2 linked regions of the Chitinophaga varians genome follow. The protein of the gene in region 1 interacts with the protein of each later gene in a pairwise test. Links are inferred from orthologs where the notes say so. Each region holds a gene or a part of one and is shown in the gene's direction. Other genes may lie near its edges.

The links.
Region 2: the proteins of topA (region 1) and HGH92_RS17850 interact in binary tests that used the Escherichia coli proteins (3 or more experiments, as listed by UniProt). The link is inferred for Chitinophaga varians from one-to-one orthologs.

Annotation. Positions count from the first base shown.
Region 1 is NZ_JABAIA010000001.1:1,272,049-1,280,535, forward strand. The notes cover bases 789-3,865. They hold topA (type I DNA topoisomerase), read left to right. Parts: upstream 789-1,188; coding sequence 1,189-3,543; downstream 3,544-3,865. Other genes in these bases: HGH92_RS05130 (Rossmann-like and DUF2520 domain-containing protein), read right to left, coding at 789-855; HGH92_RS05140 (transglutaminase-like domain-containing protein), read left to right, coding at 3,573-3,865. In the rest of the region: more of HGH92_RS05130, read right to left, coding at 91-788; more of HGH92_RS05140, read left to right, coding at 3,866-4,445; HGH92_RS05145 (hypothetical protein), read left to right, coding at 4,483-4,812; ribosome biogenesis GTPase Der, read right to left, coding at 4,857-6,170; GTPase Era, read right to left, coding at 6,207-7,076; HGH92_RS05165 (single-stranded DNA-binding protein), read right to left, coding at 7,372-7,779; HGH92_RS05170 (TonB-dependent receptor), read left to right, coding at 8,089-8,487. UniProt on the Escherichia coli protein: Releases the supercoiling and torsional tension of DNA, which is introduced during the DNA replication and transcription, by transiently cleaving and rejoining one strand of the DNA duplex.
Region 2 is NZ_JABAIA010000002.1:789,743-798,040, forward strand. The notes cover bases 447-3,334. They hold HGH92_RS17850 (IMPACT family protein), read left to right. Parts: upstream 447-1,534; coding sequence 1,535-2,134; downstream 2,135-3,334. Other genes in these bases: ribD (bifunctional diaminohydroxyphosphoribosylaminopyrimidine deaminase/5-amino-6-(5-phosphoribosylamino)uracil reductase RibD), read left to right, coding at 461-1,501; HGH92_RS17855 (3-hydroxyacyl-CoA dehydrogenase family protein), read right to left, coding at 2,563-3,334. In the rest of the region: prmC (peptide chain release factor N(5)-glutamine methyltransferase), read right to left, coding at 1-353; more of HGH92_RS17855, read right to left, coding at 3,335-3,453; HGH92_RS17860 (carboxypeptidase-like regulatory domain-containing protein), read right to left, coding at 3,581-4,237; HGH92_RS17865 (Mrp/NBP35 family ATP-binding protein), read left to right, coding at 4,366-5,463; pyrF (orotidine-5'-phosphate decarboxylase), read left to right, coding at 5,768-6,589; HGH92_RS17875 (YciI family protein), read right to left, coding at 6,675-7,106; HGH92_RS17880 (acyl-CoA dehydrogenase family protein), read left to right, coding at 7,297-8,298.

The DNA of each region.
Region 1 (8,487 bases):
TATATTTCATTATTTTATTATAGAACCGGGGCTGTATAGCAGCCAAAATTCGTAATTCGTAATTCGTAATTCGTAATTCGTAATTCGTAATTATTTATGATGTAACTGGTAGATGGCTTCACTCATCACATCGTATACCCGTTTCAGGTGCTCATTGCCGGCCAGCAGGGTACGGTGCAGCGCCATGGTGGTCTCGTCGTTACGGAGCGCCGGACCGGTTTGCACCGTTTCGGGAGCATGTTTCTCCAGCCGGTCGAATGTCTCCTTAATAATAGGTTGCAGCAGGGTGAAATCCAGCTGTTCCCGGTCACAATAGGCCTTCGCTTCAGCAAAGAGATGGTTGGTGAAGTTATTGCACAGTACTGCGGTGAAGTGGTATTTCAGGCGCTGTTCCGAGTCGGCGATGGTGATACGGGAAGCGATGCTGCCGGCAATGGCCTGCAGGCGTTTCAGCACATCATCATTGCCCGCTTCCAGCATAATGGGTATAGGCGGATAGTTTTTGAGCTCTTTACGGATGGACTGCAGCGGGTACAGCACGCCGGTATTGACCGATATCCGGGAGATAGCGCTCAGGGGCACGGCGCCCGCAGTATGGGCCACGATCCGCTTGCCCAGGCGCAGCTGGTCATTCAGCTCCGGGATGGCCGCATCACTGACCGCCAGCAGATAAACGTCTGCCTCCATATTAATATCCATCAGGTCAGTGGTGAAAGTGGAGTTCAGCATCTCCGAAAGCTCCCTGGCATGTTCGGGGTTACGGCCTACCACCTGCTTGACCTGGTGGCCATGCAGTTTTAACAACTGTCCGAAACAATGGGCCACATTTCCGGTACCAATGATTACAATATCCATAAACTAAAAATACGAATCCAATTACGATTTACGCATGACGGATTACGAATTAAGATGTTCTTTAATGGTTTATTATTAATTATTCGTTTAAACAAATTAATATTATTTATTATATAGAAAAGTTTAAATAACCAGATGACTAATACCATCATAGGGATAGCACCCCTTCATTGATAATTCATGGTCTGGAATTCATCATCGATAGGGGGTAATTCGTACTTTTACCAAGGGGCCTTATTTTTTAATTTGAAGGTACTTTTATATAATTGCAAACCCTATTAGTATTTATTTTACGATTTTTTACGTATTTAGCAGCATATTAAAGAAGCATACATGGCAAAAAATTTAGTTATAGTAGAGTCCCCGGCAAAGGCCAAGACCATTGAAAAAATTCTGGGCAAGGACTTTGAAGTCAAATCCTGCTTCGGGCACATCCGTGACCTGGAGAAGGACGACATGGGGATAGACATCGAAAATAACTTCAGGCCTAAATATGTAATACCGGAAGATAAAGAAAAGGTGGTAAAAGACCTCAAGAAGCTGGCAAAGGAAACCGATGAGGTTTGGCTGGCAACGGATGAGGACCGTGAAGGGGAAGCCATTTCATGGCATTTGTGCGAGGTACTGGGCCTCGATCCGAAAGAAACCAAACGTATCGTATTCCACGAAATCACCAAACCGGCCATCGAAAACGCCGTACAGCACCCGCGCAAGCTGGACATGGACCGCGTAAACGCGCAGCAGGCCCGCCGTATCCTGGACAGGATCGTGGGTTTTGAGCTTTCTCCCGTGTTATGGCGTAAAATGAGCATGCGTAACTCCCTTTCTGCCGGTCGTGTGCAGTCTGTAGCGGTACGCCTCATCGTGGAAAGAGAACGTGAAATCAACGGTTTTACCGCCGTTAGCACCTTTAAGGTAGAGGCATGGTTCACCGGCAAAGACATCAACGGTAAAAACATCTCCTTTAAGGCCGAAGGCCCTAATAAATTTAAAACAGCGGAAGATGCGGAGAAATTCCTCAAAGAATGTGTGGCTGCTGTCTATTCCGTTAAAGATATACAGGTAAAACCCGGCAAAAAATCACCTGCCGCTCCTTTCACCACTTCCACCCTGCAACAGGAAGCCAGCCGCAAACTGGGGTACAGCGTGTCTAAAACCATGCTGCTGGCCCAGAAGCTGTATGAAAGCGGTTTTATTACCTACATGCGTACTGACTCCGTGAATCTCTCTGATACAGCGGTAGCGGAAATTGAAAAAGCGATCAAAACCAGCTTTGGCGACCGCTATCACCAGTTCCGCAAATTCAAAAACAAAAACGAATCCGCCCAGGAAGCGCACGAAGCGATCCGCCCCACCTACATGGAAAACCCCACCGTAGACGACAGCGATACCCGCAAACTGTACGAACTGATCTGGAAACGGACCATCGCCAGCCAGATGGCTGACGCTGAACTGGAAAAAACCATCGCTAAAATCAATATCTCCACCAACAAGGAAGAACTGACCGCCAGCGGTGAAGTATTGAAATTTGACGGCTTCCTGAAAGTATACATGGAAAGCCACGATGATGAAGATATCAACGAAGACGAAGCACAGGAAGGGTCACTGCCGCCACTGGCCGTGAAACAAACGCTGGACCTCAGGGAAATGAAGGCCACCGAAAGATTCTCCCGCCCTGCGCCCCGCTATACGGAGGCCAGCCTCGTAAAAAAACTGGAAGAACTGGGCATCGGCCGCCCGTCTACCTACGCCCCTACCATTACCACCATCCAGAAAAGAGGATATGTGGAAAAAAGGGACAAGGAAGGCATTAAAAGAGAATTCCGCATTCTGGTGCTCAAAGCTGACAAAATCAGCCAGCAGACAGAAAGCGAAAACACCGGCGCCGAAAAATCCAAACTGTTCCCGACAGACCTCGGCATGATCGTGACCGATTTCCTCAACCAGTACTTCAATTCCGTGATGGACTACGGTTTCACCGCTAAAATTGAAGAAGAGTTCGACGAAATCGCCAACGGCAAAAAGGTGTGGAACAAAATGCTGAAAGAGTTTTACAGCCCTTTCCATAAAGATGTGGAAAACACGCTGGAAAACGCTGAACGCGTAAAAGGAGAACGCCAGCTGGGCGTAGAAGAATCTACCGGCAAGCCCATTGTGGCCCGCATGGGACGCTATGGCCCGATGATCCAGATCGGTAAGGTGGAAGACGAGGAAAAACCCCGCTTCGCCAAACTGAAAGCCACCCAGAGCATCGAAACCATTTCCCTGGAAGAAGCCATGGAACTGTTCCGGCTGCCCCGCAACCTCGGACAGTTTGAAGATTCAGACGTGATCATCAACATCGGCCGCTTCGGTCCGTACGCACAGCACGACAAGAAGTTCTACTCCCTCAAAAAGGAAATGGACCCGTACACCGTGGAACTGGACGAAGTAGCTCCCCTCATCGTGGAAAAAAGAGCTGCCAAAGACGAACGGACCATCAAAATATTTGAGAAGGAAAAAATCCAGATACTGAAAGGTCCTTATGGCCCCTATATCAAACAGGGCCTGAAGAACTACAAGATACCGAAAGAGAAAATTGACACCGCTGCGGACCTGACCGTGGAAGAAGCCAAAGCCATCATCGAAGATGCCAAAGCCAATCCGCCCAAGAAAAAAGCGCCGCCGCGGAAGAAGAAAGCTGAATAACCCGTAACCCGGGCATATTACCATTGCGTATGCACGAAAACAAGGAAATAAATGCATTGTTCCACCTGTTGGATGATCCGGACCAGGAAGTATTCGACACCGTTGCCAGCAAAATTCTGCTGTACGGCAAGGATATCATTCCCAACCTGGAGAATTTATGGGAGAATACCGTGGACGAGTCCATACAGGAAAGGATAGAACTGCTGATCCACCGGGTCCATTACCAGGACCTGCAGGCGGCCTTGCGTGCATGGAGCTTGTCGGAACTGCAGGACCTGATGCAGGGCGCCATCCTGGTGGCCCGCTACCAGTTCCCCGACCTGGTGCCTTCACAGGTGCTCAACGAAATAGAACGCATCAAACGCAATATTTGGCTGGAGCTGAATAACTACCTGACACCACTGGAGAAGATCAATGTGCTCAACAGCATGATCTATAATTACTTCGGACTCAAAGGGGAAGAAGTGTCCTATCAGCGGAAAAACCAGTTTTTCATCAACCAGGTGATAGAATCCAAAAAAGGCAATCCTCTTACCAACGGCATTATCTATCAAAGCCTGTGTGCTATGCTGGACCTGCCGGTATATGCGGTCAATATCCCCCGGCAGTTCATACTGGCGTATTTTGATACGTTCATCGATTTTGATGAACCCGTAGAACCGAACGACCAGCGCATCCTGTTCTTCATCGATCCCATTCAGGGCCAGATCTATACCCAACAGGACGTAGATACTTATCTGAAAAGGGTTTCCGTACCATCTGTGCCATCTTATTTCAAACCACAGTCCAACAAACGCATTATCCAGTTCCTGCTGGAAGAATTGGCGAAATGTTTCCGGGACGATAAAGATGCCTACCGTCAGGATGAATTAAGCAACCTGGCGTCTCTGCTTGAAGAATAAAAACGTATGATCATAACCAAATAAAAAAGCCGATCGCATGCGATCGGCTTTTTTATTCTTGCAAGAATTGATATTATTAGCAATAATATTCGCTTACTTAGCAGGAGTTGCAGCAGCAGCAGAATCAGCAACCGGAGCTTTAGCAGCAGAGTCAGCAGCAGGAGCTACAGCAGCAGCAGCAGAATCAGTTACAGCAGGAGCTACAGGAGCAGCGTTCATTGTGTCTACAGTAGTAGCAGTAGAGTCAGCAGCAGGAGTGCTACCACCGTTACAAGCTACGAAGAACATACCAGCTGCGATTGCAAATACAAATACTTTTTTCATTTTCAGTTTGTTTTATTTTTTTAAAACCGCGGCAAAGGTATAGAATAATTTCAGAATACAAAATCAATTCATTTCCTTTTTTTACGGCTATTTTTTCCGGAAAAAGATCTTCACTGGCACACCGCTAAAGTTGAAGTTGGTACGGAGCTGGTTTTCCAGATAGTTCCTGTACGGCGTCTTCACATCATCGGGCAGGTTACAGAAGAAGGCAAACGCAGGTGTGTGCGTAGGCAGTTGCGTTACGTATTTAATACGGATGGGCACCCCTCTTACTACCGGTGGATGGTACGCTTCAATTGCTTTCAGCATCACCTCGTTGAGACGGGCGGTCTGTACTCTGCGCAGGCGGTTCTCATATACTTCCAGCGCCGTTTCGATCGCTTTGAAGATACGCTGCTTTTCCACCACGGAAGTGAAGATGATAGGCACATCGGAGAATGGCGCCAGGCGGTTCTTCAGTTCCTTTTCATAATCACGTGCCGTGTTGGTGCTTTTTTCCACCAGGTCCCACTTGTTGACCAGCACCACTACACCTTTACCTTTACGGGCAGCGAGGCTGAAGATGCTGAGGTCCTGTGCGGTGATGCCTTTTTCAGCATCCAGCAGCAACATTACCACGTCTGCCTCATCTACCGCTTTGATGGCGCGGATCACGGAGTAGAACTCCAGATCTTCATTCACCTTCTGTTTGCGGCGGATACCGGCCGTATCGATCAGGATAAAGTCTTTCTGGTACATATTGTACCGGGTATGAATGGTATCGCGGGTAGTACCGGCGATATCGGAAACGATGTTACGGTCTGCCCCTACCAGTGCATTGAGCAGGGATGATTTGCCCACGTTCGGCTGGCCGATGATGGCGATTTTCGGCACATCAGCTTCCAGGTTCGGGTCATCCATATCATCAGTGATATGGGACACCACATCGTCCAGCAGTTCACCGGTGCCGCTGCCGCTCATGGAAGAGAGGAAGTAAGTTCTTTCGAAGCCGAGGCTGTAGAACTCGTTGGCTTCCAGCTGGCGCTGGGCGTTATCTACTTTATTGACCACCAGGTATACCGGTTTGGAAGTACGGCGCAGCAGGTTGGCCACGTCCGTATCGAGGTCGGTGATACCCGTCGTTACGTCCGTCATGAAGATGAGCACGTTAGCCTCATCCATGGCCACTTTCGCCTGTTTGCGGATTTCCCGCTCAAAAACGTCATCGCTATTGGTCACAAACCCACCGGTATCGATCACGTTGAACGATTTGCCGTTCCAGTCAGCGATACCATACTGACGATCGCGGGTAACACCGCTCTGATCGTCCACGATAGCGCGGCGCTGTTCCAGCAAACGGTTGAACAACGTTGATTTGCCCACGTTGGGGCGGCCCACTATAGCTACTGTAAATCCAGCCATTGTATTATTATGATTACTACTTTTTAAAATTACTGACTAGTACCCATATTCTTTCAGGTACAGGTCATTGTCCCGCCATTTGCCACGTACTTTCACATGCAGTTCGAGGAATACCTTGCGTTCGATGAATTTCTCGATGTCTTGTCTGGCCAGTGTTCCCAGCTCACGGATGGATTTGCCTTTCTCGCCGAGGATGATGCCTTTCTGTGTTTCGCGGGTAACGATGATCTCTGCTGCTATTTTTGTCAGTGTTTCTTTTTCCTGGTACTGTGTAACGATCACCGTGGTATGATAAGGGATTTCTTCTTCAAACAGCTGGAAGATTTTCTCCCGGATCATTTCCGCCACGAGGAAACGTGTAGACTTGTCCGTTAGGGTGTCGTCCGGATAGAACGCGTTGCCTTCTGGCAGCAGCGCTACGATTTCCTGCATCAGTTCCTTGATACCTTTTTTCTGTCTGGCGGAGATAGGCACCACTACTTTTGCTTTGCCCCATGCTTTCGCTTTCTCCATCAGCGTGTCCATATCCTCTTTGGAGAGGTTGTCCATTTTGTTGAGGATGAGGATGGCCGGCACTTTGAGGCGCAGGGAATCGAACAGTTCGAGGTTCTCTTCCAGCGAGTCTTTCGCGTCCATGATCAGCAGGGCGACGTCTGCATCTTCCAGTGCGGATTTTACCGCACCCATCATTTTCTCGTGCAGTTTGTATTTCGGGTCGATGATACCCGGGGTGTCCGAGAATACGATCTGGTAACCGGGTTCGGTGATGACACCGGTGATACGGTGCCTGGTGGTTTGCACTTTGGGTGATATAATAGCGAGCTTTTCGCCGATGATGGCGTTGAGCAAGGTACTTTTCCCCGCATTGGGCTTACCGAATATGTTTACAAAACCTGCTTTGTGCATGACTATCTAATAAAGGCTGTGCTGCTTTTTCTCTACTCAAACTTACGGAAATAAAAAAAGCCGAATTTCTTCGGCTCTTTCTGGTCTCTTTACCAGCGCTGATGCGCTCTTTTGTAGCGAGGAGCGGATTCGAACCACTGACCTTCGGGTTATGAGCCCGACGAGCTACCTCTGCTCTACCTCGCAATGAGGGTGCAAAGATAGTATTAATTTCATTCGCACCAAAACTTTTTTCAAAGAAAATGAAAAAGCCAACCATAACCGGTTGGCTTTCATATTGGAATGCATGTCTTTTTTAGAAGGGCAGATCATCGGCGGGTTGTTCTTCCACCAGTTCCTGTTCCGGAACGGCCGGGACCTCTACAGGAGCGGGACGGCGTCTGTCGTCATCCTTACGGCTGAGCAGTTGCAGGTGGTACACCCGGAGCCTTAAGGCCGCGGCAGGCTGATCGGTGCGGGAAATATACCCTTCCACCCTGGGGCCGCCTTCCACGTACACCAGCGTTCCCTGGTGCAGGTGCGCGGCCATGGTTTCCCGTCCCCACAGGGAGCAGTCCACCCAGGTGGTCCGTTCTTCCAGTACCCCGTCACGGTTCCGGAAACGCTCGTTAACGGCCACCGGAAAATTGAGCACCACGTTGCCGTTCACTTCTTTCCTGACAACATCCCGGCCCAGATAGCCGATAAACTGAAGTTTCATCATCTCATAAAGATTTAATGGTTAAAAATTAAATACAAGATGATTGAGAGAAGTGTAACAGGAAATTAAGCAATTTTTTGTTTCACACAGGAGAAGAGCGCAAAGTATTTTTCCTTCACGTAAAAGCCCCGGCAGAAAAGCAAAACCGCAAAAGATGTTTTTTTGTGCTACCTTTGTGGCTTCGCAAGGAGATCAACCGTTCCGCCGCGATTTATGGGGTGCCTTACTTTTCAGGCTGAGATCACACCCACAGAACCTGGACCAGGTAATGCTGGTTAGGAATTTAAAAAAACGAAAACAGACATACTAGAAATGAAACAGCTGATGTTGCTGGTGCTGCTGTCTATGGCAGGCACTTTACATGCACAATCCCTGGTTACTGGTACCGTTACCAGCAAAACCAACGGTAGGCCACTGGAAGGCGTTACCATATCTGTGAATCAAACCGGCGCCTTAACAGACCGGCAGGGACACTTCTCTGTCCATCTCCCTAAAAAAGGAAGTTATATACTACAAGCCAGCTATATCGGCTACAAATCATACACCACAACAATACAATCCGCCAATAATACACAGGTGGCAGACATCGTTCTCGAAGAAACCGGTCTGCTGGTGAAACCGGTAGAGATCAGCAGTCTCCGTGCCGGTAAAAACGCGCCGTTCGTCAACAGCACGCTCACTGCCGCCGATATCAAAAAAGGCAACCTCGGC
Region 2 (8,298 bases), on another replicon or contig:
AGCAGATGCGGGTGGGGATGCCCTGCCAGGTCCTGTATGATCCAGGCTACCAGTTCTTCTGTTTCTGGCCTCGGGATCAGCACGTGATGGTTGACAGCCAGCTCCATGCCGTAAAACCAGCCGGAACCGGTGACATATTGTACCGGCTCCATCCGTTGCAGGGCTTCTATGGCGCTTTTGAGCCGGGTATTCTGATCAGGCGTCAATAATTTGGCTTTATGCACAAGGCGGTCCAGTTTATTCATGCCCGTTATATGCTCCAGCACAATATGGGCTATATTGGCGGCTTCGCGCGCATCGTATAAATCGCCTATGGCACCTGTGATATAGGTAAAGGCTGTTTGTATTGTCAAATTTGATGATTTAAGAATCAGCCGGAAAATACAAACCAGGAGGTGATTGGCATTTTCCGTCGGCTAAAAACGTAATTTTGGCAAAAATATTACTTTAACAGGGTATCATGAATAGCACAGACCATGAAATTTTTATGAGGCGGTGCCTGGAGCTGGCCGCCATGGGTCGTGGCCATGCGGCGCCTAACCCGGTGGTAGGGGCGGTGCTGGTGCATCAGGGCCGTATCATCGGGGAAGGTTACCACCGGCAATATGGTCAGGCACATGCGGAAGTGAACTGTGTGAACAGCGTTACGGCAGAAGACAGGCCCCTCATTCAGCGGGCCACGATGTATGTAAGCCTTGAACCCTGTGCGCATCATGGTAAAACGCCGCCCTGCGCAGATCTGATCGTGTCAGAAAAAATCCCGGAAGTAGTGATCGGTTGTGTGGACACTTTCTCTGCGGTGGCCGGCAAAGGGATCGAAAAACTGAAAAAGGCAGGCATAAAAGTACATACCGGTGTGCTGGAAACAGCCTGCAGGGCTATCAACCGCCGCTTCTTTACGTTTCATGAGCAGCAACGGCCCTATATCATCCTGAAATGGGCGCAGAGCCGCAATGGCTTTATGGCCGGTCCCGACGGCGCGCCGGTGCGTATCTCCAACCACTGGAGCGACCGCCTGGTACATCGCTGGCGCAGTGAGGAGATGGCTATTCTGGTAGGCACCCGCACGGCCATCCTCGATAACCCTCAACTGAATACGCGGCTGTGGCCCGGTAAGGACCCGGTGCGACTGGTCATCGACAGAACGCTGGCGGTTCCCCGAACACATCACCTGTGGGATGGCAGTATTCCTACCATCTTTATCACGGCGGAAAAAACAACGGATGAAAAAGCAGACCTGCTGACACTCGATTTTACGGCGCCATTACTGCCACAACTCATGCAACACCTCCACCAGCGCCAGATACAGAGCGTATTGGTGGAAGGCGGCCCTTACGTGTTGCAACGTTTCCTGGAAACAGACCTTTGGGACGAAGCGCGCGTTATAACGGGAACGAATACACTGTCTGATGGACTGCCGGCGCCGGTACTAAGACAGGCTGCGGTGGAAGAGACTTTACACCTGGAAGGTGACCGTATCGACATTTACCGTCGTGGTTAAAAAAGAATATTCTGGTTTTTCTAAAATATATAGATGGAGGTTTATTTTACGATTGATAAAACCGCTGTTGCTGAATTCAAGGACAGGGGCAGCAAATTTCTGGCTTATGTGTTTCCCGTGAAGACCCCTGAAGCGGTGAAGGATTGTCTGATGGAAGTGAAAAAAGAGCATCCCAAAGCCACCCACCATTGTTATGCTTACCGCTTAGGTACGGACGGACTTCAGTTTCGTGCCAATGATGACGGAGAACCTTCCGGTTCTGCGGGCAAACCTATCCTCGGGCAGATAGACAGTAAACAGTTGACGGATGTGCTGATCGTGGTGGTGCGGTATTTTGGCGGTACCCTGCTGGGTGTTCCCGGGCTGATCAATGCCTATAAGATGAGTGCTGCCATGGTATTGCAGCTGGTGCCGGCGGTCCAGAAGAACATAGAATCAAAATATCATCTCACTTTCGACTACACCATCATGAATGACGTGATGATCGTTGTGAAACAAAATAATTGCACCGTGCTGGCGCAGGAACTGCAGCTCTTTTGTACTATGGACATAGGAGTGCCCCGGGCGAACGAAGAGTTGTGCCTTTTACGCCTTCGCGACATTCACGGACTGGAGATAAAGACGTTGAAATAGCGGCAGCATGTTTCCCTGTCAGATGAAAATCGGCAAACAGTTCAAAACAGAGATAAGGCGATTGGGAGGCTTCCGGGGTGTCCAATTTAACGCATGCTCTTTTTAATAACAGCACGGTGGCCACGGCGGCCGCTGCAATTAAGAAGAATCGATAACGTTTCAACATAGTTGTAATATTAGGGTGATAACGAGGGACGATAAAAGAATATGCCAGAAATAGATTTGTTGAAAATGAATAAGTTATACAGCAGATAGGTCGATAAGATTGTCCGAACACGAAAGCCGAACGTCCAAAACCGGACAAAATCACGAAATCAATTACAAATTACGAATTAGGAATTACGAATGAAGGGCTTTCTTATAGAACGGTTAATTATTAACATTTCTATAAGAAAGCCCTTTATGTTTGTTGGGTTGTAACTCGGGAATTAAAACCGGGGACTAACCACAAGATCTTTGCTGCCAGGGGTGTATTTATAGAAACCTTCCCCGCTCTTTACGCCCAGGTATCCGGCGGTGACCATGTTCACCAGCAGGGGGCAGGGCGCATATTTCGGATTGCCAAAGCCATCATGTAACACATTGAGGATGGACAGGCATACGTCCAGCCCGATGAAGTCTGCCAGTTGCAGTGGTCCCATCGGATGGGCCATGCCGAGTTTCATCACTGTATCTATTTCTGCCACGCCGGCCACGCCTTCAAAAAGTGAATAGATGGCTTCATTGATCATGGGCATGAGGATACGGTTGGCGATGAAGCCGGGATAGTCGTTCACCACGCAGGGCACTTTGCCCAGCTTTTCGGAGAGGGCCACAATTTCCTGTGTGATGCTCTTATCTGTAGCATAGCCGTTGATGATCTCCACCAGTTTCATTACAGGCACCGGGTTCATAAAGTGCATGCCGATTACTTTTGCCGGCCGTTTGGTGGCGGCAGCAATTTTGGTGATGGAGATGGAAGAGGTATTGGTGGCCAGTATAGCGTCTGGGTGTGCATGCTCATCGAGTTCCTGGAATATTTTCAGTTTCAGCGCTACATTTTCAGTAGCCGCTTCCACTACGAGCGATACGTCTCTTACGCCATCAGGAATAGAAGTGAGAGGATTGATATTGGCGATCGTTTGTGCTTTCTGTACCTCGGAAACAGTGCCCTTGGACACTTGTCTGTCAAGGTTCTTGCTGATGGTCTGTATGGCCTTTTCGAGAGCTGCAGCTGATACATCTATCAGGTTTACCGCATAGCCATTCTGGGCAAATACGTGCGCTATACCATTGCCCATGGTGCCCGCGCCTATAACCGCTACTTTTTGCATGGAGATTATTTTGGTTCTGAATTATAGAGCAATATAAACAATTACGAATTACGGATGACGAAAGAAGGGCTGTCTTACAGAACGGCTACCAAATAACCTTTCCATAAAACAGCCCTTAATCTGTTATTCGTAATTAATAATCGTCTTTTCGTTTGAAATCACCCCGTTTCCAGGCCTGGATAAACTGTGCCCAGGCGAGAGGGTTGAAAATATTTTGTGGTGGTGGCTGGCCGGCGTAGTACAGGGATTGCGCCTGTTTGTTGAGGTACATGTTCGTGCCTTCTGCACCATCGACGGGCGTAAAGCGGGTCATGGCCCTGAGACGGGCGTTTTCCGTGTTTTTACGGGCTATTTCGTATGCATCGTCCGGGATGTCCATGCTGGCGAACGCTCTTTCAAACTCCTGCCGGTTGAGGTAGGGTTTGATGATGGTTACCGGAAGATAGGTAGTATCCTCCACCATCAGTTGTATGAGGGAGAAATTATTGCCTTTGAGTGTGGTTGGTATTTTATAGTCTTTCTTTTTGAAACCTACCGCGCTGAAAGTGAGGGTGTCACCTTTAAAAACCACGATAGAGAAGACGCCGGCGGAATTGGAAATGGTACCGCGGCCCTGGCCTCTGACGAGGACGCTGACGGCTGGTACGGCCCGCAGGCTGTCAGCAGTCATGGTGATCCCTGAAATTTGAATTACGCTGTCCCTGAAATCCGCAATTTGGGCTTTCAACAGGAAAGGAGATAAAAGGAACACCAGGATAAGTGACAGTATGTAGGATCTTTTGTGATGCATGCCGGCCCTAAGATATAGAAATTTAATTTACTTGTCTCCCTGCGACGGATGAACGCGAAGAAGAGTTTGTAAATTAACTTCCAATTGGGTTAACTTTGCAGGCAGGAATCGAATTTTAACAACAATTTATGATGACGAAAGAGCAGATTTTACAGGCCCTGAGCAACGTCGAAGAACCCGATCTGGGAAAGGATCTGGTGACGTTGAACATGGTAAAAGATATAGAGATAAACGGCAATAAGGTGAAGTTTACGGTAGTGCTGACAACACCGGCCTGCCCGTTGAAGGATCTTATCAGGAACGCATGTGTCAATGCCATTCATATGATGGTGAGCAAGGACGCGGAAGTGGAAGTGGTGATGACGGCCAATGTGAGCTCGCGCCGTACGGAAGGTAAAGGTGTACTGGCCGGCGTTAAAAATATTATTGTCGTGGCTTCCGGTAAAGGTGGCGTGGGCAAATCTACCGTGGCGGCCAATCTGGCGCTGGCACTGGGCCGTGATGGCGCCCGTGTGGGCCTGATGGACGCTGATATCTACGGACCGTCCGTTCCCATTATGTTTGGCCTCCGTGGCGAAAGACCGATGATGGTAGAGGTGGAAGGTAAAGGCATGATCCAGCCGATAGAGAAATTTGGCATTAAAGTGATGTCTATCGGCCTGCTGATCGATGAAAGACAGGCCGTGGTTTGGCGTGGCCCGATGGCCAGCAGCGCCCTCCGCCAGTTCCTCACCGATGTATACTGGGGCGAGCTGGACTATCTGGTGATCGATATGCCTCCCGGTACCGGTGATATCCACCTGACGCTGGTACAAACCGTACCGGTAACCGGCGCGGTGATGGTGACCACCCCGCAGGACGTGGCACTGGTAGATGTACAGAAAGGCATCGCCATGTTCAACGGCCAGCAGATTAATGTGCCTATCCTGGGACTGGTGGAAAATATGGCCTATTTCACACCGGCAGAGCTGCCGGAGAACAAATACTATATCTTCGGAAAAGAAGGTGGCAAAAAACTGGCGGAAGACCTGGAAATACCATTCCTGGGCCAGATCCCGCTGGTACAAAGCATCCGCGAAGGCGGCGACAGCGGTCAGCCCGCTATGGCCAGCGATGATAAAATTACCCGCAAAGCCTTCCTGGACGTGGCCGGCGCCGCTGCCAGAAGCATAGCCATGCGTAACGCTAATATTGCACCCACCAAAATTGTGGATGTGATCGTATAATACTTGTTCATTTAGATATTTGATTATTTAATTATTTTAAGGATTAAATAATCAAATAATTAGATGTCATACCTGACAGCGAAAATGAAGTGGTGTCGCCACGGCATTTTCGCTGTTTTTTTTGGAAAATCTTCATTCTTTTTTTCCTTATCTTTAGTTGAATCTTCCTCCGAAATGATTGTCGGTAAAGCATAACGACCACAACAACTACCACACAGTAAAATATTTTAGAGGTAATCATAATATGTTTAAACTGCTGCAATGCTTAAGTTTTACTTAACTTTGCGCCCCAAATAAACCGACTATGAATCGACAGGAATTGGTGAATCTTATTAAGGAAAAACAATCTTATCTGTGCGTAGGATTGGATACAGACATGCAAAAGATTCCAAAACACCTGCTGTCTCACGCAGATCCGGTGTTTGCCTTTAACAAGGCAATTATTGACGCCACCAAAGACCTTTGCGTGGCGTATAAAATCAATACGGCCTTTTACGAATGTATGGGCATCCGCGGATGGGAAAGCCTGCAGCGTACGGTAGAATATATCCCTTCCGGTATCTTTACCATCGCCGATGCTAAACGCGGCGATATCGGCAATACTTCCACCCAATACGCCAAAACTTTTTTTGATACGTATAAGTTTGATTCCGTTACGGTAGCTCCTTATATGGGGAAAGACAGCGTATTGCCATTCCTCCAGTTCCCGGAGAAATGGACCATTCTCCTCGGGCTTACTTCCAATGAAGGCAGCCAGGACTTCCAGCTGCAACAGGCGGGAGATGAGCTGCTGTTTGAAAAAGTGATAAAAACAGCGATGGAGTGGGGCACCCCGGACAACCTGATGTTTGTGGTGGGCGCTACCCAATCCGCTCAACTGGGCTATATCCGTAAAATGGCACCAGACAACTTTTTCCTGGTGCCGGGCGTAGGCGCCCAGGGAGGCAGCCTGCAGGAAATATCCACACAGGCCATGAACAAAGACTGCGGCCTGCTCGTCAACGTGAGCCGTGGTATTATCTATGCCGGCAACGGTGAAGACTTTGCCACCGATGCCCGTAATGCCGCCCTGCAATACCAGCAGGAAATGGCCACTTACCTCAATCAGACAACTGTCAGCCTCTGATACTGACAATAGCCGTTGGCGTTAGCTTTTGGCCTGCTGTGAAAATTTTTTCCATAAGGCTGAAAGTTAACCGCCACTCAGGCAGTTATTTGAATACACAGTTCTTCTCTGTCCACCACGGAAGCACCTCAAAACGCAACCTCCCCGCACGTACCGCCGGATCTTCCTTCACCAGCTGCTCCGCTTCCAGACTGTCCCTGCAATCCAGTATAAATATTCCCTTCATATCGCCATCATTATCAAAAGGGCCTGCTACCAGCAATTTGCCGGTCTGCGCCAGTTGTTGTATATGCTGCAGGTGGGCGGACTGAATACCGGCGGCTGCTACTGCCGGCTGATCGCGGTGTGGGCCGTTCTTCAAAAAGACCATCCAGTAACGTTTCATGTTCGGGTTGACGCTTGTCTCTTTCCTGGCTTCATGGACAGATGGTGATTGCAAAGTAGCGGGATGAAAAGATACTATCACGATAACCAGAAATCCCAGCAGAAAAATTGCAGGAATAACTTTGCTTGCCATACGGGTATTTTCACCGAAGGTAGACAATCAATGACGAATTGTGAATTAGAATTAAATTAAGAAATGATGATGAATGATTGATTCCTAATGTGTTAGCGAGGCCCGCCATTAGCCGTTACCGTTATAGGCGGCGCGCCACCCGCCGTTCGTAAGTCGTAATTGGTTATATTGGGTTATTAAACATGAACAGATGTCTAAAGATTTATTCCAGTCACCGGATTATTATGCTGTAGATGGTTTGTTGACAGAAGAACACCTGTTAATCCGCGATACAGTAAGGCAGTGGGTAAAGAAAGAGGTTTCGCCCATTATTGAAGATTATTGCCAGCGTGCCGAATTCCCTTCGCAGATTTTAAAAGGGCTTGGCGAACTTGGCTGTTTTGGCCCTACTATCCCGCAGGAATACGGCGGTGGCGGCATGGACCATATTGCCTATGGACTGATGATGCAGGAGCTGGAACGGGGTGACAGCGGCATCCGCTCCACAGCTTCGGTGCAGGGCTCGCTGGTAATGTACCCCATTTTTACTTTCGGCAGTGAAGCACAGAAAAAGAAATACCTGCCCAAACTGGCCTCAGGCGAATGGATGGGCTGCTTTGGCCTCACCGAGCCAGACCACGGTTCCAATCCGGCAGGCATGATCACCAACTACCGCGAAGACGGCGACCACGTGATCCTCAACGGCGCTAAAATGTGGATATCCAACGCGCCATTTGCACAAATAGCGGTGGTATGGGCTAAAGACCCCGAAGGCGTTATCCGCGGCCTCATTGTGGAACGTGGCATGGAAGGTTTTACCACACCGGAAACGAAAGGTAAATGGAGCCTGCGCGCCAGCGCTACCGGTGAACTGGTGTTCGATAACGTGAGAGTGCCCAAAGAAAATATTCTGCCACTGGTAAAAGGACTGAAAGGGCCGCTCAGCTGCCTTTCTTCTGCCCGCTATGGTATTGCATGGGGCGTGATCGGCGCCGCGATGGACTGCTACGACACCGCCCTGCGTTATTCAAAGGAACGTAACCAGTTCGGCCGCCCTATCGGTGGTTTCCAGCTTACACAAAAGAAACTCGCTGAAATGGTGACGGAGATCACTAAAGCGCAGCTCCTCAACTGGCGCCTCGGGGTCTTGAAGAATGAAGGAAAAGCCACGCCGGCACAGATTTCCATGGCCAAGCGCAACTCCTGTGAAGTG